Linked DNA regions of Sulfolobus sp. A20. The protein of the gene in region 1 binds, or shares a complex with, the protein of each later gene. Links are inferred from orthologs where the notes say so. Each region holds a gene or a part of one and is shown in the gene's direction. Other genes may lie near its edges.

Region 1 (7,599 bases):
TTTTTTAATATGATAAAATCACTTTCTCCAGGGATGTAATGTATAATTCCTGACTTAGCAGCCTTTCTTAACGCTAACTCAGAAATAGCACTAGTAGGGATAATCCATTGATATTTCTTTCTCAGTTTTTCAATATTCCTTCTAGCTTGAGGCATATCAGACTTATTAGCTGCTATTATCATAGGCTTACTAATGATTCTGAGGACTCTAGCGAAATCTTTTAAATCGGTTTCAGTCCATTGTAACAACTTTAAATTTTCAAGCTTTGTTTGTTTTAAAGCTTCAATGATGTGAGATCTGTTCACCGATATTCCAGATAACTTACTTAGCAAAGCTTCAACGAGATCTTTTCCCGATAAGTCAGTTGTTCTTGCAAATTTAGCCCAATCTTTATTTATAATGGAGTAGAACCATTCATCAAGTTCATTTTCAATAAACTTTATATCTTCCTCTGGATCTCTTGAACCCGGTTCTACTGGGAGACCTTCTTCATTAGTCGATCCACTGGCATCAATTACGTGGATAAGGGCATCAGCTTGTCTTAAGTCATCTAAGAATTTATTGCCTAAGCCCCTTCCTTCATGTGCCCCAGGGATAAGCCCAGCGACATCTACTAGTTTTATTGGTATAAATCTATAATTATCTATACAAACTGAATTTTTAGGATTACACTTTACATTAAATTCGGTATGCACGCATCTAACTTTTACATACCCTATTGCTTCATTAGGATTAATAGTAACGAATGGTCTATCGGCTATTTCTACATCTTTTAGAGTCGCTGCACTAAAGAAAGAACTCTTTCCTACGTTTGTTTTTCCAACTATTCCTATGCTTATCATATGATTCTGATTAGTGGACACTTTTATTAATTAGTTGTTTAGCTAATAATTTGGATAAAAGATGGCATTATCAATGTACCACCATGTAGAGAATACGTGGCAATCTGATGAGTGGAAAAAAAGTGTGATAAGGCAGAGATTAATTGAATGGAGAAAACAGCCCTCTATCGTTAGAATTGTTAAACCTACGAGATTAAATAGGGCCAGAGCCTTAGGCTATAAGGCCAAACAAGGCTTCATAGTAGTTAGAGTAAGGGTTAGAAGGGGAGGTTCAAATAAGATAAGACCAAATAAAGGTAGAAGACCTAAAAGGATGGGTGTTTATGGTTATTCTCCATCTAAGGGATACAGATGGATAGCTGAGGAGAAAGCGGCAAGAAAATATCCTAACTTAGAAGTTTTAGGCAGTTACTACGTTGCAGAAGATGGTTTGTATAAATATTACGAAGTAATTCTTGTTGATCCATCTCATCCAGTAATAAAGAACGATCCTAATTTAAAGTGGCTTCAAGATCCCGCTAATAGGCGTAGAGTTTTCAGAGGTTTAACATCAGCGGGTAAGAAAGTTAGAGGATTAAGGAAAGCTAGAGGACTAAAAGGAACTACTAGGTACAAGTGGAATAAGAAAATTAAAGAAAGGGAAGAGAAGAAGCGTCATGAAGCTAACAAGTATAATAGGTTACAAGAGTACGATAGGATACCAGGAAAGTAATCATGAGAGTGAATCAAGCTATTGTTTCAATATTTGTCCATGAAACGGAAGATTATAACAGAATAATTAGCTCTGTGGAAAATTTTTTTGCTCCTTCTATTTTAAGTTCGAAAAAGAGCGAAACAATAGTTACTGGCCATTATAAGAATAAAATAATAATTATTGAATACAAGTTTGACAGAAAAAATAGTAATGATCTTTTGAAAACTATTCTTAGTAAGATGGAACCTACAGATTTAATGTTCCTTTTCGCTACGTTTGAATCCCACTGGGATTCTCGTAAATTATATCTGAGATTTGATAAACAAAGGATTATAGCTGAGAATAGGCTAGTTTTAAAGGAGGGGGACGATATAATAAGAGTTGTATTATCTTTTAATGATTCCTTTGAAAACATAAAGGAGGAGTTTAGAAAAGTTGTTAGTGATAGAACCATGTATACTAAATTCTGACGTTTTCCCTTATGCTCAAAAACTGGGATATAACTTAACTTTCGCTGAGGATGGCAAAGTAGGTATTAAGAGGATTACCATTAGGACTGATAGTATCGATGCACTAAGGAGAACTCTGGCAAATCTCAAAAGGGAAAGAAAACAGTTAATTTTCATAAAACCTCTATCTTTAGATTCTCTAAGGTATTCCATTATTGATAAACGTGTAAACGTAATTGTTATAGATGGGGAAAATATAAAAGTCCTTAAAAAAACTATGCTAAATTTAATTAGGTTTCATAATAAATTTGTTGAAGTTCCTCTAAAATCCTCAAGAATAGTAGTTTACAGAATGCTGATGTATGCCTATAAATGGATTCCGAATGTAATTTTCTCCTCTTATGCCGAAGACTATAATGAGTTATGGAGTCCAATTTCTAAAATAGATTACCTAAATATTCTTGGGGCTGATGAAGAGGAAGCTTTTAAGTTTGCACTTTTAAATCCGATAAAGTTGTTAAATGAATATATGGCAATTAGGACTTGACGTTATAATAATTGTTTGGCTAGTTACTCTCACATTCTTGTATATTTCAAGAAAGCTATTAAATGTAAAGATTGTAAAAAATAAAAAAATTTCTAAGTCAAAGAGATACATTGTATTTTATGTTATATCAGATAAAAATGTGAAAGGAATTGACGTGGAGAAAGAAATACGTAAGGCGGTTAAGGAACTATTAGGGAGCATATGGTTAGAAATAGCTAATCCTAGAGTGATATTCTTCAGAGAGGACACTCAAGAGGGCATTATATCGACCAATAGAGCTGGGTATAAGGTTGTAATAGCTAGTATACCTTTAGTGAAGGAAGTTAGTGGAACTAAGGCACTTGTGGTGCCCAGAAGAACAACGAGTAGTTTAAAAAGGGCGAAAAAGATAATTGGTATTAAATGATGAAGCCGCTCCAGACTGCGAAGTGATGATCTCTGCGACGAGCTGAACAATATTTTTAAAATTAGGGACTACTTAGTATTTGATGGGATAATATATGGCATTTGGACCAGCAGCAATGGGATACGATAGAGCCATAACTATATTTTCACCAGACGGATCTCTATATCAAGTAGATTATGCATTTGAAGCAGTTAAGAAAGGTTGGACAGCTATAGGGTTAAAGTCAAAGAACGGTGTGGTAATAGCTAGTGAAAAAAGGCGTGCTCAAAATCTTCTTGATGTCGACAATATAGAGAAGGTCTTTTTAATAGATGATCACGTAGGCTGCAGCTTTGCCGGTTTAGCGTCTGATGGTAGAGTTCTTATCGATTATGCTAGAAATATGGCGTTACAACACAGATTGATTTATGATGAGCCAATAAGTATAGATTACCTAACTAAAGCCGTTGCTGACGTGAAACAAATGTACACTCAACACGGTGGCGTAAGACCTTTCGGTGTGGCTTTAGTAATAGCAGGTATAGATAAGAGCACGGCTAAACTTTACATGACTGAGCCCAGTGGACAATTTATGCCATATTATGCTGTTGCTATAGGTCAAGGTTATTATACGGCAACTGAGTTCTTGGAAAAGAATTACAAAGAAGATATGAGTATGGATGAAACTATACTTTTGGCTTTAAGGGCATTGATGTCTACCTTAAAACCTAATGAGAGATTAACTCCTAGCACAGTTGAAATAGGATATGCGTCTACACAGACTGGCGTATTTCTTAAGATGACCAATGAGGAGAAAAGCACATATTTACAGAAATTATAAGATAAAAGGTGAAGTTTTTTTATGGCTAAGGAGCGTGATTATGTAGTAGTTAAGTATGAAGCTCAAGGTGAAAGATTTGAAATTTTAGTTAAGCCAAAAGAAGCGTTAGCTTTCAGAAGTGGCAAGAGTATTAGTTTATCGGATATAGTTATTTCGGATACCATCTATAAAGATGTTAAAAAGGGGCTTAAAGCCTCACCATCTTCACTAAAGAAAGTTTTTGGCACTACAGATTTTGAGACAATTGTTAAGGAAATTTTAATGAAGGGCGAGTTACCAGTAACAACCGAGCAACGAAAGGAAATGGTTGAGACTAAAAGGAAGCAAATAATAGATTTTATTCATAGGAATGCCGTTGACCCAAAGACTAATTTACCTATACCCCCAACAAGGATAGAAATAGCAATGCAACAAGCAAGGGTTCAAATAGACTTAAATAGAGATGTTGAATCTCAAGCAATGCAGATAGTGAAAGAGATTTCTAGAATAATACCTATAAAGATTGCGAGAGCTTTAATCAGTATTAAGGTTCCATCTCAATATAGTTCGAAAGTTAAATCACAGCTTCATAATTTAGGAGATGTTAAAAAGTCGAATTGGTTAGAAGATGGGACATTAATAGCCGAATTAGAAATACCTGCTGGTGCTCAGCAAGAAGTTATAGATAAATTAAATGGATTAACTAAAGGTGAAGTAGAAGTAAAAGTTATACAAGTGAGATGAGATGAGCCAACAAAAAATTTTGTTACAACCTCGATCAATAGTAGTTCCCGGCGAATTAATAGCTGAAGGAGATTTTCAGATTCCATGGAGTCCATATGTCTTGAAAATTGGCAATAAGTACTATTCAACAATAGTAGGATTATTTGATGTTAAAGATTCGCAATTTGAAATAATACCCTTGGAAGGGTCGTATTATTATCCTAAAGTAGGGGATATTGTAATCGGTTTAATAGATGATATAGAGATATATGGATGGATCGTTGACATTAAAGCCCCATATCATGCCTACTTGCCCGCATCTAATTTGCTGGGTAGACCTGTTACGCCGGGTGAAGATTTAAGGAAATATCTAGATATTGGAGATTATGTAATAGCTAAAGTCGAAAACTACGATAGAACTATTGATCCAGTTCTTTCAGTTAAGGGAAAGGATTTAGGCAGAGTAACCTCAGGAATTGTAGTTGATATTATGCCGGTAAAAGTACCTCGTGTAATAGGTAAAAATAGGAGTATGTATGAAACATTAACGTTAGAAAGTGGATGTAGTATGTTAGTAGCTAATAATGGGAGGATCTTAGCTAATTGTCCTTCCCAGCTAGCTGAAAAAGTTCTAATTGAGGCTATACGAAAGATTGAAAGTGAGTCACATATAAAAGGATTAACTGATAGAATTAAGAAATTCATACAAGAAAAACTGGGTGAAAAAGGTGCTTCAAATTCAGAAACCACGATTAATTCTTGATGACGGAAAAAGACTAGATGGTAGAAAGGCAGATGAATTAAGAAATATAAGAATAGAATTAGGCGTTTTGAAAAATGCTGATGGTTCTGCTATATTTGAGATGGGTAATACAAAAGTAATAGCTGCAGTCTACGGACCTAAAGAAATGCATCCTAGACACTTATCTTTACCAGATAGGGCTGTATTAAGAGTCAGATATCATATGGCTCCATTTTCCACCGATGATAGGAAAAACCCTGTGATGAGTAGAAGAGAAATAGAGTTATCGAAAGTTATACGTGAAGCGCTTGAATCAGCTGTGCTAGTTGATTTATTCCCTAGAACGGTTATAGATGTATTCACAGAAGTATTGCAAGCTGATGCAGGATCAAGATTAGTGTCATTGATGGCTGCTTCTATGGCTTTAGCTGACGCAGGAATACCTATGAAAGATCTAATAGCAGGTGTTGCAGTAGGCAAAGCAGATGGAGTGATAGTATTAGACTTAAACGAGCCTGAAGATATGTGGGGAGAGGCAGATATGCCTATCGCGATAATGCCTTCATTAAATCAAGTTACTTTATTTCAGCTTAATGGAAATATGAGTCCAGACGAATTTAGACAAGCCTTGAATCTAGCTATTAAGGGTATAAACGTTATATATAACCTTGAGAAGGAGGCGTTAAGATCTAGATTTATAGAATTCAAGGAGGAGGGAGTATAATTATGTCTGCAACGCCTTCTAATCAAAACGTAATCCCAATTATAAAGAAAGAAAGTATTATAAGCCTATTTGATAAAGGCATTAGACAAGATGGAAGGAAATTAAACGAGTATAGGCCAATTTCTATTACTGTTGATTACGCTAAGAAGGCCGATGGGTCTGCTTTGGTAAAACTGGGAAATACGATGGTTTTAGCCGGTGTAAAATTAGAGCTAGGTAAGCCATATGAAGATACTCCAAATCAAGGAAATTTAATAGTTAATGTGGAACTCTTACCACTAGCTTATGAAACTTTTGAACCTGGTCCTCCAGATGAAAATGCGATAGAATTGGCTAGGGTAATAGATAGAAGTTTAAGGGATTCAAAGGCTATCGATTTAACAAAGCTTGTCATTGAGCCAGGTAAAAGTGTATGGACTGTTTGGTTAGACGTCTACGTATTAGATTATAATGGTAATGTATTAGACGCGTGTATGTTAGCATCAATTGCTGCTCTATATAATACATCTGTGTATAAGGTAGAGCAGTCTAATGGATCAATATCTATTAATAAGTCAGAAAAAATAGGAAAATTACCCATGAACTACCCTGTGGTTTCTGTATCACTAGGTAAGGTAGATAAATACTTAGTGGTTGATCCAGATTTAGAGGAGGAATCGATAATAGAAGCTAAGATTTCATTTTCATATACAGCTGATTATAAAATAGTGGGTATACAGAAATCTGGAAAGGGAAGTTTACTGATACAAGATATAGATCAAGCCGAGAATATAGCACGGGTAGCAGCAGCTAAGTTAATAGAAGAACTTAAAAAGCAATTAAATATTTAGATAAGGTGAAAGAGTATGGGTAAGGTAACTGGTATAGCTGGGAGATTTGGGCCAAGATATGGATCTACGATAAGAAAGAAATGGAAAGAAATAATGGAGAGAAGGTATCAAGATCATCAATGTCCTTATTGTAAGACAGCTGGAAAAGTTGTTAGGTTGGCATCTGGCATTTGGTATTGTAGGAAATGTGGAGCAAAGTGGGCAGGGCTTGCATATACGCCCTATTAACGTTATTATAACATCTTCGCGGGATGCTAATATTAGAGTTAGGAACTTTTTAAACACGTTAGAAATTGTTATACCCGATTCTCTAAAGATAAATAGAGGTAGAAGGGATTTAAAGGAAATTTTTGCATTAGCATTATCCCTTCATTCCCCATATTTACTATTAATCAGTACACTAAAAGGTAATCCATATAAGATGATACTTTACGATTTAGTAATGCTCTCACCCAAGTATATATTTAAGATTAGAGGAATTTCTCTTCCTTCCGATTTTGGTATAACGTTAAATGAGATAGAGAGAGGCTCCATATGTATTTTATACAATACTTGTGCTTTCGTCAAAGATTTTATACTAGATCTTGGATATCCGATTTTGTCAGAGTCTAAGAATAATTGTAAAATTCTATCATTTTTTAAACAAGTTGACAGTAATCTTTGTGAGGTCACTTTTATGGATAAAAATAATAATAAGTTCTTAAGAATTTCTTTAGAATTATGGCACTAGTAGAGATTAAGTTAAAAGATGAAGCAGACGATGCAGAGAAATTTAAGAATATTGAAGATATTATTTATAATTCAATAATAATTGAGAAAATAGATACGAAATATGTTAAAATT
Region 2 (7,622 bases), 410 kb from region 1 along the record:
TCCTCTAAGAGATTTAACTTCTTCCTAACATCATTTACTTTAATATTTAACGTATTAGCTATTTCTTCATCAGTCATTTCAGTTCCCTTACGTAATAATACCTCAAGAACGTCTACTATATCATCACCGAGTAAACTTTTGGCTAAATTTGTAAATAATTCCTCAACATTAACCAATTTTTGTCACCTTTTTACCTGCCCTCTGTGGTAATATCTTTAATTTAGCGTCTCTAAATTCCATATATAGTTCTCGTCCCTTATAAATTCTATCTAGAAAAATAGCTAACGCTGAAACTTCGGAATGTGGCTGGTTTCCTACCGCTATGTTATAGTGTGAGTTATGATAATACCAACCTTCTACTTTTTCTGATCCTACAACTATCAATAGCGGGAATTTTAACTCATTAATATCAAAATTTATTAGATTAATTCCATACATAGTTAGGTGAACTACGCTTCCATACCCCTTACTTTTCCAGTCTTTAACTACTTCTTTTCCACTATTTACTTCTTTTATTATGAAGTAAGAACTTCCACCCCAAGTATCTAGAACCTTTTGAATCGAATCTATTAATTTTTTATCGTTCCCTTCAATAAAAATACCTTTAGCTCCAAATGCTCTTGCAACTAAAGCGACATGTGTAGTTATCCTCTTATCTCTCTCTGGTCTATGTCTTAACCTAAGGATATAAATTTCTTTTAAGTCAATTCCGTTATTAACTGATATACTCTATCCCTTAGTAAATCAATGTTTACTCTCTTTAAAGCTGATACTGGTATAGTGTCGTAGATTGGAGAGTAAAGTTCATTTGCTTTATTCTTTACTAATTCTATCTTTTGATCTAGATCTCCATCAAGCTTATCGATTTTATTTAACACAACTATGATAGGTTTACCTGACACTCCTATTTCTCTTAATATTTGAAAAGAGGAGGTCAAAGTTTCGATTATTAACTCTTTATTAAGTGTAGAGTCTAATAATAGTAATAATGCATCAGAATACTTTGCCTCAGAGAGAGTTACGAAGAAGGAGTCTATTACTTGTGGAGGAATTCCTCTGATAAAGCCTACAGTGTCAACTAACATTATTTTCTTATCCTTTAAAGATATTGAGTACCTTTTCGGAGCCATTGTTGTAAACAATTTACTATCGACTTTCTGCGATAAGCTTGTAAGGGTATTAAATAATGATGTTTTGCCCGAATTAGTGTACCCTACAATTGCAATTGTGGGCGTATACTCTGCTCTCTTATTAGCTTCAATACTCTTTTCCTTGAATTTTTTAATATTTTCTAATTCTTTACTTAATTTGTTAATTTTTCTTCTATAGAGTTTTATGAGTGACTCAAATCCATATCCGCCAGAGCCTAGAAGTCCTTGTTGTTCACCTAACTTCAATTTAGTATATGCCTCCTTTATTATAGGCAATTCGTATTTTAACCTAGCTAATTCAATCTGCATCTTAGCCTCCTTAGAGCCAGCGTGAAGGGCAAAAATTTCTAATAATAATAATACTTTATCTATTATCTCTTTTTGTTTGAGTTCTCTTCTTAGATTTATGAAGTGTCTTGGTTTTAAAATATCGAATATTATTATCGCATCTATCAGATCATTCTCTTCAATTTTTCTCAATTTATTCATTTGTATATAAAACTTAGGGTTAGGAGATTTTGGAAGTGGATAAATTTCTAATACTTTATATTCTGCACCTTCTGCTAAAGCAATTGCTTCTTCCTTAAAGTGGTCTGAAACGAAAAGTATAGCTTTTTTCACTTCTTTCCCTCTTTTATATTCACGACATCACCTAGAGTTAGTTCAAAGTTTTCTGAACTTTTTTCGCTTCCTTCTCCTTCAACTGGAACTACTAGTTTTATGCCTAATATTTTCTCTAATTGTCTAGCTTGTGATATTGTTGGTTTTAGTTTTCCACTTTCAAATCTTTTTATTATATTTTCCGACACTTTTAATTTTTGCGCAAGTTGTTGTTGAGTCATGCCTAATTTCTCTCTAGAGCTTTTAATTAATTTGTAATAATCATTTACTATTTCTAATTCTATATTCTCCAATTCCGTTTTAATTTTCAATGATTTTCTAGTATTTTGAGCTTTTTTCTTTTCCTCGTTTATTATCGTAGCATGTTTTTTAACTTTATTGTAGCAAGAATTACAAATCGTAATAACAGAGCCTTCATACAGCACGGTTATACCTTTACCGCTAATCCTCGATCCGCATAATTCGCAGTATTCTCCAGCACTGTTTTGCATATGATTACTTATTGTGAATACTACTATTAAACGTTTTTAGTCTAGTCGATTAATTATATATATGGGATAAATTGTCTGGAGATTTCGATGCATTAAGGGATTCAACTTCATCTGAAGATGAACAATTAGTAAGATTATTAGAAGAAAAAATAAGGTCGCTTCAGATAGAAATAGAGAATTTGAGAAAAGAATTAAATTATTATAAAAGTGAAATGGAAAAAATGTTAAGTCCTCCATTGGTAGAAGCAGTAGTGCTAGATATACTCCCAGATGGTAGGGTTTTAGTTAGAAGCTCTTCTGGACCAAATTTAATAGTAAATGTGGCTAGGCATATAGACTTAAGTAAGATAAAACCTGGTAGGTCAGTAGCATTAAATCAAAGAGGTTCAACAATTCTAGATCTTTTACCAGAAAGAGAAGACCCCATAGTAAAGTCTATGGAAGTTATAGAAAAGCCTAAGGTATCTTATGCTGATATTGGAGGCTTGGGCGAGCAAATAAAGGAATTAAGGGAAATAGTTGAGTTACCAATTAAAAAACCGGAATTATTTAGGGAATTGGGTATAGAGCCTCCTAAAGGAGTTCTATTATATGGACCTCCAGGTACGGGAAAAACATTGCTAGCTAAAGCTGTAGCTTCAGAGAGTAATGCATCATTTATACATGTTGTCGCATCCGAATTTGCTCAAAAGTTTGTAGGAGAAGGAGCTAGGATTGTGAGAGAGGTTTTTGAGATGGCGAGAAAGAAAGCTCCTGCAATAATTTTCATAGACGAAATTGATGCTATAGGTGCTAAAAGGTTAGATATTGGAACTAGCGGTGAAAGAGAAATTCAAAGAACTCTAATGCAATTATTAGCTGAGATTGATGGATTTAATCCACTAGATAACGTTAAAGTAATTGCTGCAACTAATAGAATAGACATCCTTGATCCAGCATTATTAAGACCAGGTAGATTCGATAGAATTATAGAAGTGCCTTTACCAGATTTAAGGGGAAGAATTGAAATATTTAATATATATTTGAAGAAGATGAAAGTAAGTGAAGATATTAATATCGAAATACTTGCCAAACTGACGGAAGGATTTAGTGGTGCAGACATAAAGAACGTATGTATAGAGGCTGGATATAACGCAATTAGGAATGATAGGAATATGATATTAATGAATGATCTAGTAGAAGCCATAAATAAGATTAATAATAAAAAGGTTAAAGTACAAAATATACAAGAGAGGCGTGAAAAATATAGCTAAATATAAAGATTTTTTTACAATTGCGGCTAAGGCTAAGGAAGAGGAAATCTTGTATCTTAAGGAGATAGCGGAATATCAGTTTGATTATGATGTTGCTAACGCATTATTTTCAAGTGATAGTACGTTTTTAATTCAGAGATCAAAAAATACTGGAAAAATAAGGAATATTTTTGTAAATAATGAATCAAATCTCTATTTAGTTTTGAGAGCTCAAGACATGCTTTTCTCACTTACTCCATTAAGTGCTAAGGTCATCATTAATAGCTCCGATTTTCCACGGCATAGGGTAGTTATTGATAGTTCTATTGAGAGTTTTATAAGGGAGGGTAGAAATGTATTTGCTAAACACGTTAAAATTGCTGATCCTAATATAAGGGGAGGTGATGAAGTCGTAGTTGTCAATCAAAATAATATACTAGTAGGAATAGGTAAAGCTAAAATATCCGGAGAAGAAATGATGGAATACAAAAGAGGAGTGGCTGTTCACGTAAAAAGAGGTGTTATGAGTAATGAATAATGTTAAAATAATTGTTAAAAAAGATATAAATGAATTAAAGGGAGCTACATTCATAACTGGTTTTAGGACTATTGGTGAAGTTGGATATTTAGCTACGAGACATCTTGTTTTAAAGAGAAAAATGCAAAGGATAGGGTATGTAATCACAAAATATTATAGGGATGTAACTTTTTTAGACGAATATGGTATTGCTACTCCTTTTGATATATTTTATGATCAAGAGAAACATGTTATTGTCTTACTAAATCATATATTGCCATTTCAACGAGAGTGGAACGAATTTGCATTAAACGTTATTAAATGGGTTAAAAAGCTATCAGTTAGTAACGTCCTCTTAGTTGGCGCTTTAGATAAAAGATATAGGATGGGTAGTGAGAATCTAAAGTGGCTAAGCACTTCCAAATGTAATATTTCTCTGAATTATCCACAATTAGACAAGCAATTATTGATGGTAGGTCCTCTAGCTTTATTCACATTACATTCAGAGATTGAGGAGCTGCCAGCTTTAGTCATATTACCATATGCTGAACGTGAGAGAACGGATCCCGCTGGTGCTGCAACTGCTATTGAAGTGATTAATACTATTCTTGGTATAAATGTTGGTGTGAATGAACTTTATGAAGAGGCTAAAAAAATAGAAGAGGACTTGCAAAGACAAATGGAGTTATTACAAAAGGAACTAAGTAGGGGAAGTGCTGATAGGGTTTATATGTAAATTAAGTTTCTTGCAATTAATAAATTCAACATTAGAATATTTATGATTAACTAGAAAGTTTATGATTTGGTTTTTCATATCTCTTATTACTTCCTCATTAACCTCTATTGGTATTTCAGACTGGGAAAACGGGAATGTATCAGAAATTCTTAATGGTATTAATCCAAAAAATGGAACTGCAATAAAGATATCTTGTGATATAATATTATTATAATATTCTTTTAGTATTTTCTCCTTAAAATCATAAAAAGTATCATTACCATCATAACAGATTATGGTTATTTTTTCAAATTTTTTCTTATATCTAGTTAAATACCTCTTATGTCTTAAGATTTCTGGTCTTGATAGAGAGTCTTCGTTAAATAAAAATATACCTTTAGTATCTCCCCTAATTCTAGGATCATATTTTTCTAAATATTCCTTATATTTAAGTAATCTTTTGAACGCGTTATAAGTCGCAGTGTGAGAAAATGCTTTTTCTTGTAAGTATTCGAATAATCTGCCCTCCTTTATAGCTTGTTTAGTCGCGTTTATTTCTTCCTTTATCACGTATAAGTTGTGTAATGCCAATAATCTAATTCTCTCCTTCTTGTCCATACTCATTAGCTCTCTAGGTGTATATCTTGAGCATATTGGACATGAGCAGGGAAAATAATCTAATTCTTCTAGTCTATGTACTCTAGATCTTGTCATATACCTTCCATCTCTTGCATAAATTATATACGAGGCAGAATCAAACATGTCAACACCTAAAGCTACAGCTAACGGAATAATATGAGGTAAACCTCCTCCAAATAAATGGAATGGAACATTTCTACTTATTGCTGATTTAGCAATATAAATCATATCAATTATTATATCGTATCTATATTTTTCTAATAAGACTGTAGGGCTGCCTAACGCCGTAACTTTATATATGTTTTCGAAATTATTTAGTTGTGACGCAGAATAATGTACCAGATCTAAGAATCTTCCACCTTGTATAGGATAAACCCAAATGATATCACTATCTTTAATAAATTTTTCAGCTTCTTTGGCTCTCTCTATAGTCTCAATCACAGTAGTTTTCGCATTTTCATAGTTTTCAGTGTTTCCAGTAGGAAGATCTAGGATTACTGCTATATCTGGCTTTATTTTTAGTTCGTAATTAATTATCTCTTCGTTATTTATATTAATATCTCCGTATTCCAATATTTGATATGCACCAGAATCCGTCATTATTATCATGTCTTCTGCATTAAGTTCTCTATGGATATTATTTTGTAAAAGTTTGTTTTTATAGAGTATAAAGGCATTAGTAATAAAATTGCTAAACCCAACCTTCTTTATATCCTCGATTTTTATCTCATCTTTTAATATGTTTATTACGGGAAAAAATGCGGGTGTCTCTAAGTTGCCATGTGGGGTTTGTATGATACCTATTCTGGCAGCAAGATCTTGATATCTTACTTCAAATATAGTCATAGCCCTAATTCCTTTTTCTTTTTATTTATATAATCATTGTATATGTCATATATTCTCTGAGCCATTGGTCCACTTCCTTCTACGCCATTCTGTGTTACCTTTATCTTGTCTAATATTGTTACTACACCAGTTTCCTCATATACTTTTATATCACCTGGACGTAAGTTCAAGGATTTTTCTACAATTTCTGCAAATTCCCTAGGTTCAAATAGGGGAGGACTCTTAACTATTATTTCTGATATTAAATTTCCATTAATAATTAATTTATAGACAATATTATTGCTTTCATCTTTTGCATTAGTAAGACTAATTATAAATGGAGACGTTTCAAATGCTGATAGTTGCCCAATATATGTCTTATTATTAGTTGTTTTTACAATAATTGTCTTATCAAGTAAACTATTTAATTCATTAACTACTCGTCTCCCACTACTCATATACTTATACCTCCAATAACGTTAATAAATCGAAACTTAAATAGTAATATGATGGAGATAAGGTCACAAGAAATAAATCTAGAATGTGAAATAAATGGAATAGATAAAGGAAGTTTGAAAAATCTATTGGTTGTTAAGTTAGTATGTAAAGACTTTAATATAAATTTTGATATATTAGAAAGTATAAATATATTTAAGGAAAAAGAGAAGGTGAAAGTATTTATCTCTAATACCAGACCACCTTATACGAAGGATGATTTTTGTGCTCATGGATATGTAGTAACAGAGCTGAAAGAAGGTTCATCCGAGCAGCAAAAATTCAGTGCAATCATATCATTGTTTGGCTTACTAGTTAAAATAATGGGCAAGGAGAGCTTCTTGAAAACATATGGCCTAAACGTGATGGATCATATCTATTTTTGTGTAAGAAAGGCAAATATCAGTTAACTTAATATGGTATAAAACTATCTTTATAATTACCATTTTTATCTATGATAGCTATATCTATTCCATCGCCTGATGTGACATCACGCTCTATTGAAGCTTTAATTGACTTAACTACTAATTCAGATGCCTGTTCTAATGACATATCGTTTCTATATTCACTTTCTAAAACACCTATCGCTATTCTCGCTCCGGAACCTACTGCTGCGTAGGAATCTTCAATCAATGAGCCTATAGGATCTAATACGTATAATTGTGGACCTACTTGATCTACGCCTCCAAATAATATTTCTGAGATAAAAGGCATTACTTTATATTGGTATAGTATTACCGATAATAACTTCGCAGCAGCCTTTACTGAAATTGGTCTTCCATTCGTTATTTCATAATATTTAATTTCAACATTCATTATCCTAGTTAAGGTTTGTAAATCACCATAGATCCCTGTGCCTGCTATCACAAACTTTCCAATCTTATTAACTTTTTTTGCTTGCTTACTTAATACATAACCACCATAACTTAATCTTCT

What was found.
Region 2: the proteins of psmA (region 1) and BFU36_RS04790 are in contact, whole or in part, in a cryo-EM structure (PDB 6HE5), measured with the Archaeoglobus fulgidus proteins. The link is inferred for Sulfolobus sp. A20 from one-to-one orthologs. Residues at the interface, in WP_010877997.1 of Archaeoglobus fulgidus: Ala30, Arg33, Gly34, Ala35, Asp51, Arg53, Val54, Lys66, Ser79, Gly80, Leu81, Val82, Met166; in WP_010879468.1 of Archaeoglobus fulgidus: Asp391, Leu392, Lys393, Gly394, Met396, Phe397, Val398.

What each region holds. Positions count from the first base shown.
Region 1 is NZ_CP017006.1:450,461-458,059, forward strand. The notes cover bases 1,997-4,895. They hold psmA (archaeal proteasome endopeptidase complex subunit alpha), read left to right. Parts: upstream 1,997-3,032; coding sequence 3,033-3,758; downstream 3,759-4,895. Other genes in these bases: BFU36_RS02365 (RNA-binding domain-containing protein), read left to right, coding at 1,997-2,006; BFU36_RS02370 (RNase P subunit p30), read left to right, coding at 1,997-2,532; BFU36_RS02375 (Rpp14/Pop5 family protein), read left to right, coding at 2,507-2,938; BFU36_RS02385 (ribosome assembly factor SBDS), read left to right, coding at 3,780-4,481; rrp4 (exosome complex RNA-binding protein Rrp4), read left to right, coding at 4,483-4,895. In the rest of the region: BFU36_RS02355 (redox-regulated ATPase YchF), read right to left, coding at 1-842; BFU36_RS02360 (50S ribosomal protein L15e), read left to right, coding at 904-1,554; more of BFU36_RS02365, read left to right, coding at 1,557-1,996; more of BFU36_RS02370, read left to right, coding at 1,978-1,996; more of rrp4, read left to right, coding at 4,896-5,223; exosome complex exonuclease Rrp41, read left to right, coding at 5,189-5,926; exosome complex protein Rrp42, read left to right, coding at 5,929-6,756; BFU36_RS02405 (50S ribosomal protein L37ae), read left to right, coding at 6,772-6,984; BFU36_RS02410 (hypothetical protein), read left to right, coding at 6,965-7,486; BFU36_RS02415 (KEOPS complex Pcc1 subunit), read left to right, coding at 7,477-7,599. UniProt on the Methanocaldococcus jannaschii protein: Component of the proteasome core, a large protease complex with broad specificity involved in protein degradation. The M.jannaschii proteasome is able to cleave oligopeptides after Glu, Asp, Tyr, Phe, Trp, slightly after Arg, but not after Ala.
Region 2 is NZ_CP017006.1:863,466-871,087, forward strand. The notes cover bases 1,504-4,425. They hold BFU36_RS04790 (proteasome-activating nucleotidase), read left to right. Parts: upstream 1,504-2,334; coding sequence 2,335-3,516; downstream 3,517-4,425. Other genes in these bases: hflX (GTPase HflX), read right to left, coding at 1,504-1,772; BFU36_RS04785 (multiprotein bridging factor aMBF1), read right to left, coding at 1,769-2,263; BFU36_RS04795 (PUA domain-containing protein), read left to right, coding at 3,500-4,033; BFU36_RS04800 (proteasome assembly chaperone family protein), read left to right, coding at 4,026-4,425. Outside these bases: BFU36_RS04770 (transcription factor), read right to left, coding at 1-176; BFU36_RS04775 (tRNA methyltransferase), read right to left, coding at 169-648; more of hflX, read right to left, coding at 699-1,503; more of BFU36_RS04800, read left to right, coding at 4,426-4,748; tRNA guanosine(15) transglycosylase TgtA, read right to left, coding at 4,713-6,212; BFU36_RS04810 (Lsm family RNA-binding protein), read right to left, coding at 6,209-6,649; BFU36_RS04815 (DNA-directed RNA polymerase subunit G), read left to right, coding at 6,698-7,096; psmB (archaeal proteasome endopeptidase complex subunit beta), read right to left, coding at 7,098-7,622. UniProt on the Methanocaldococcus jannaschii protein: ATPase which is responsible for recognizing, binding, unfolding and translocation of substrate proteins into the archaeal 20S proteasome core particle.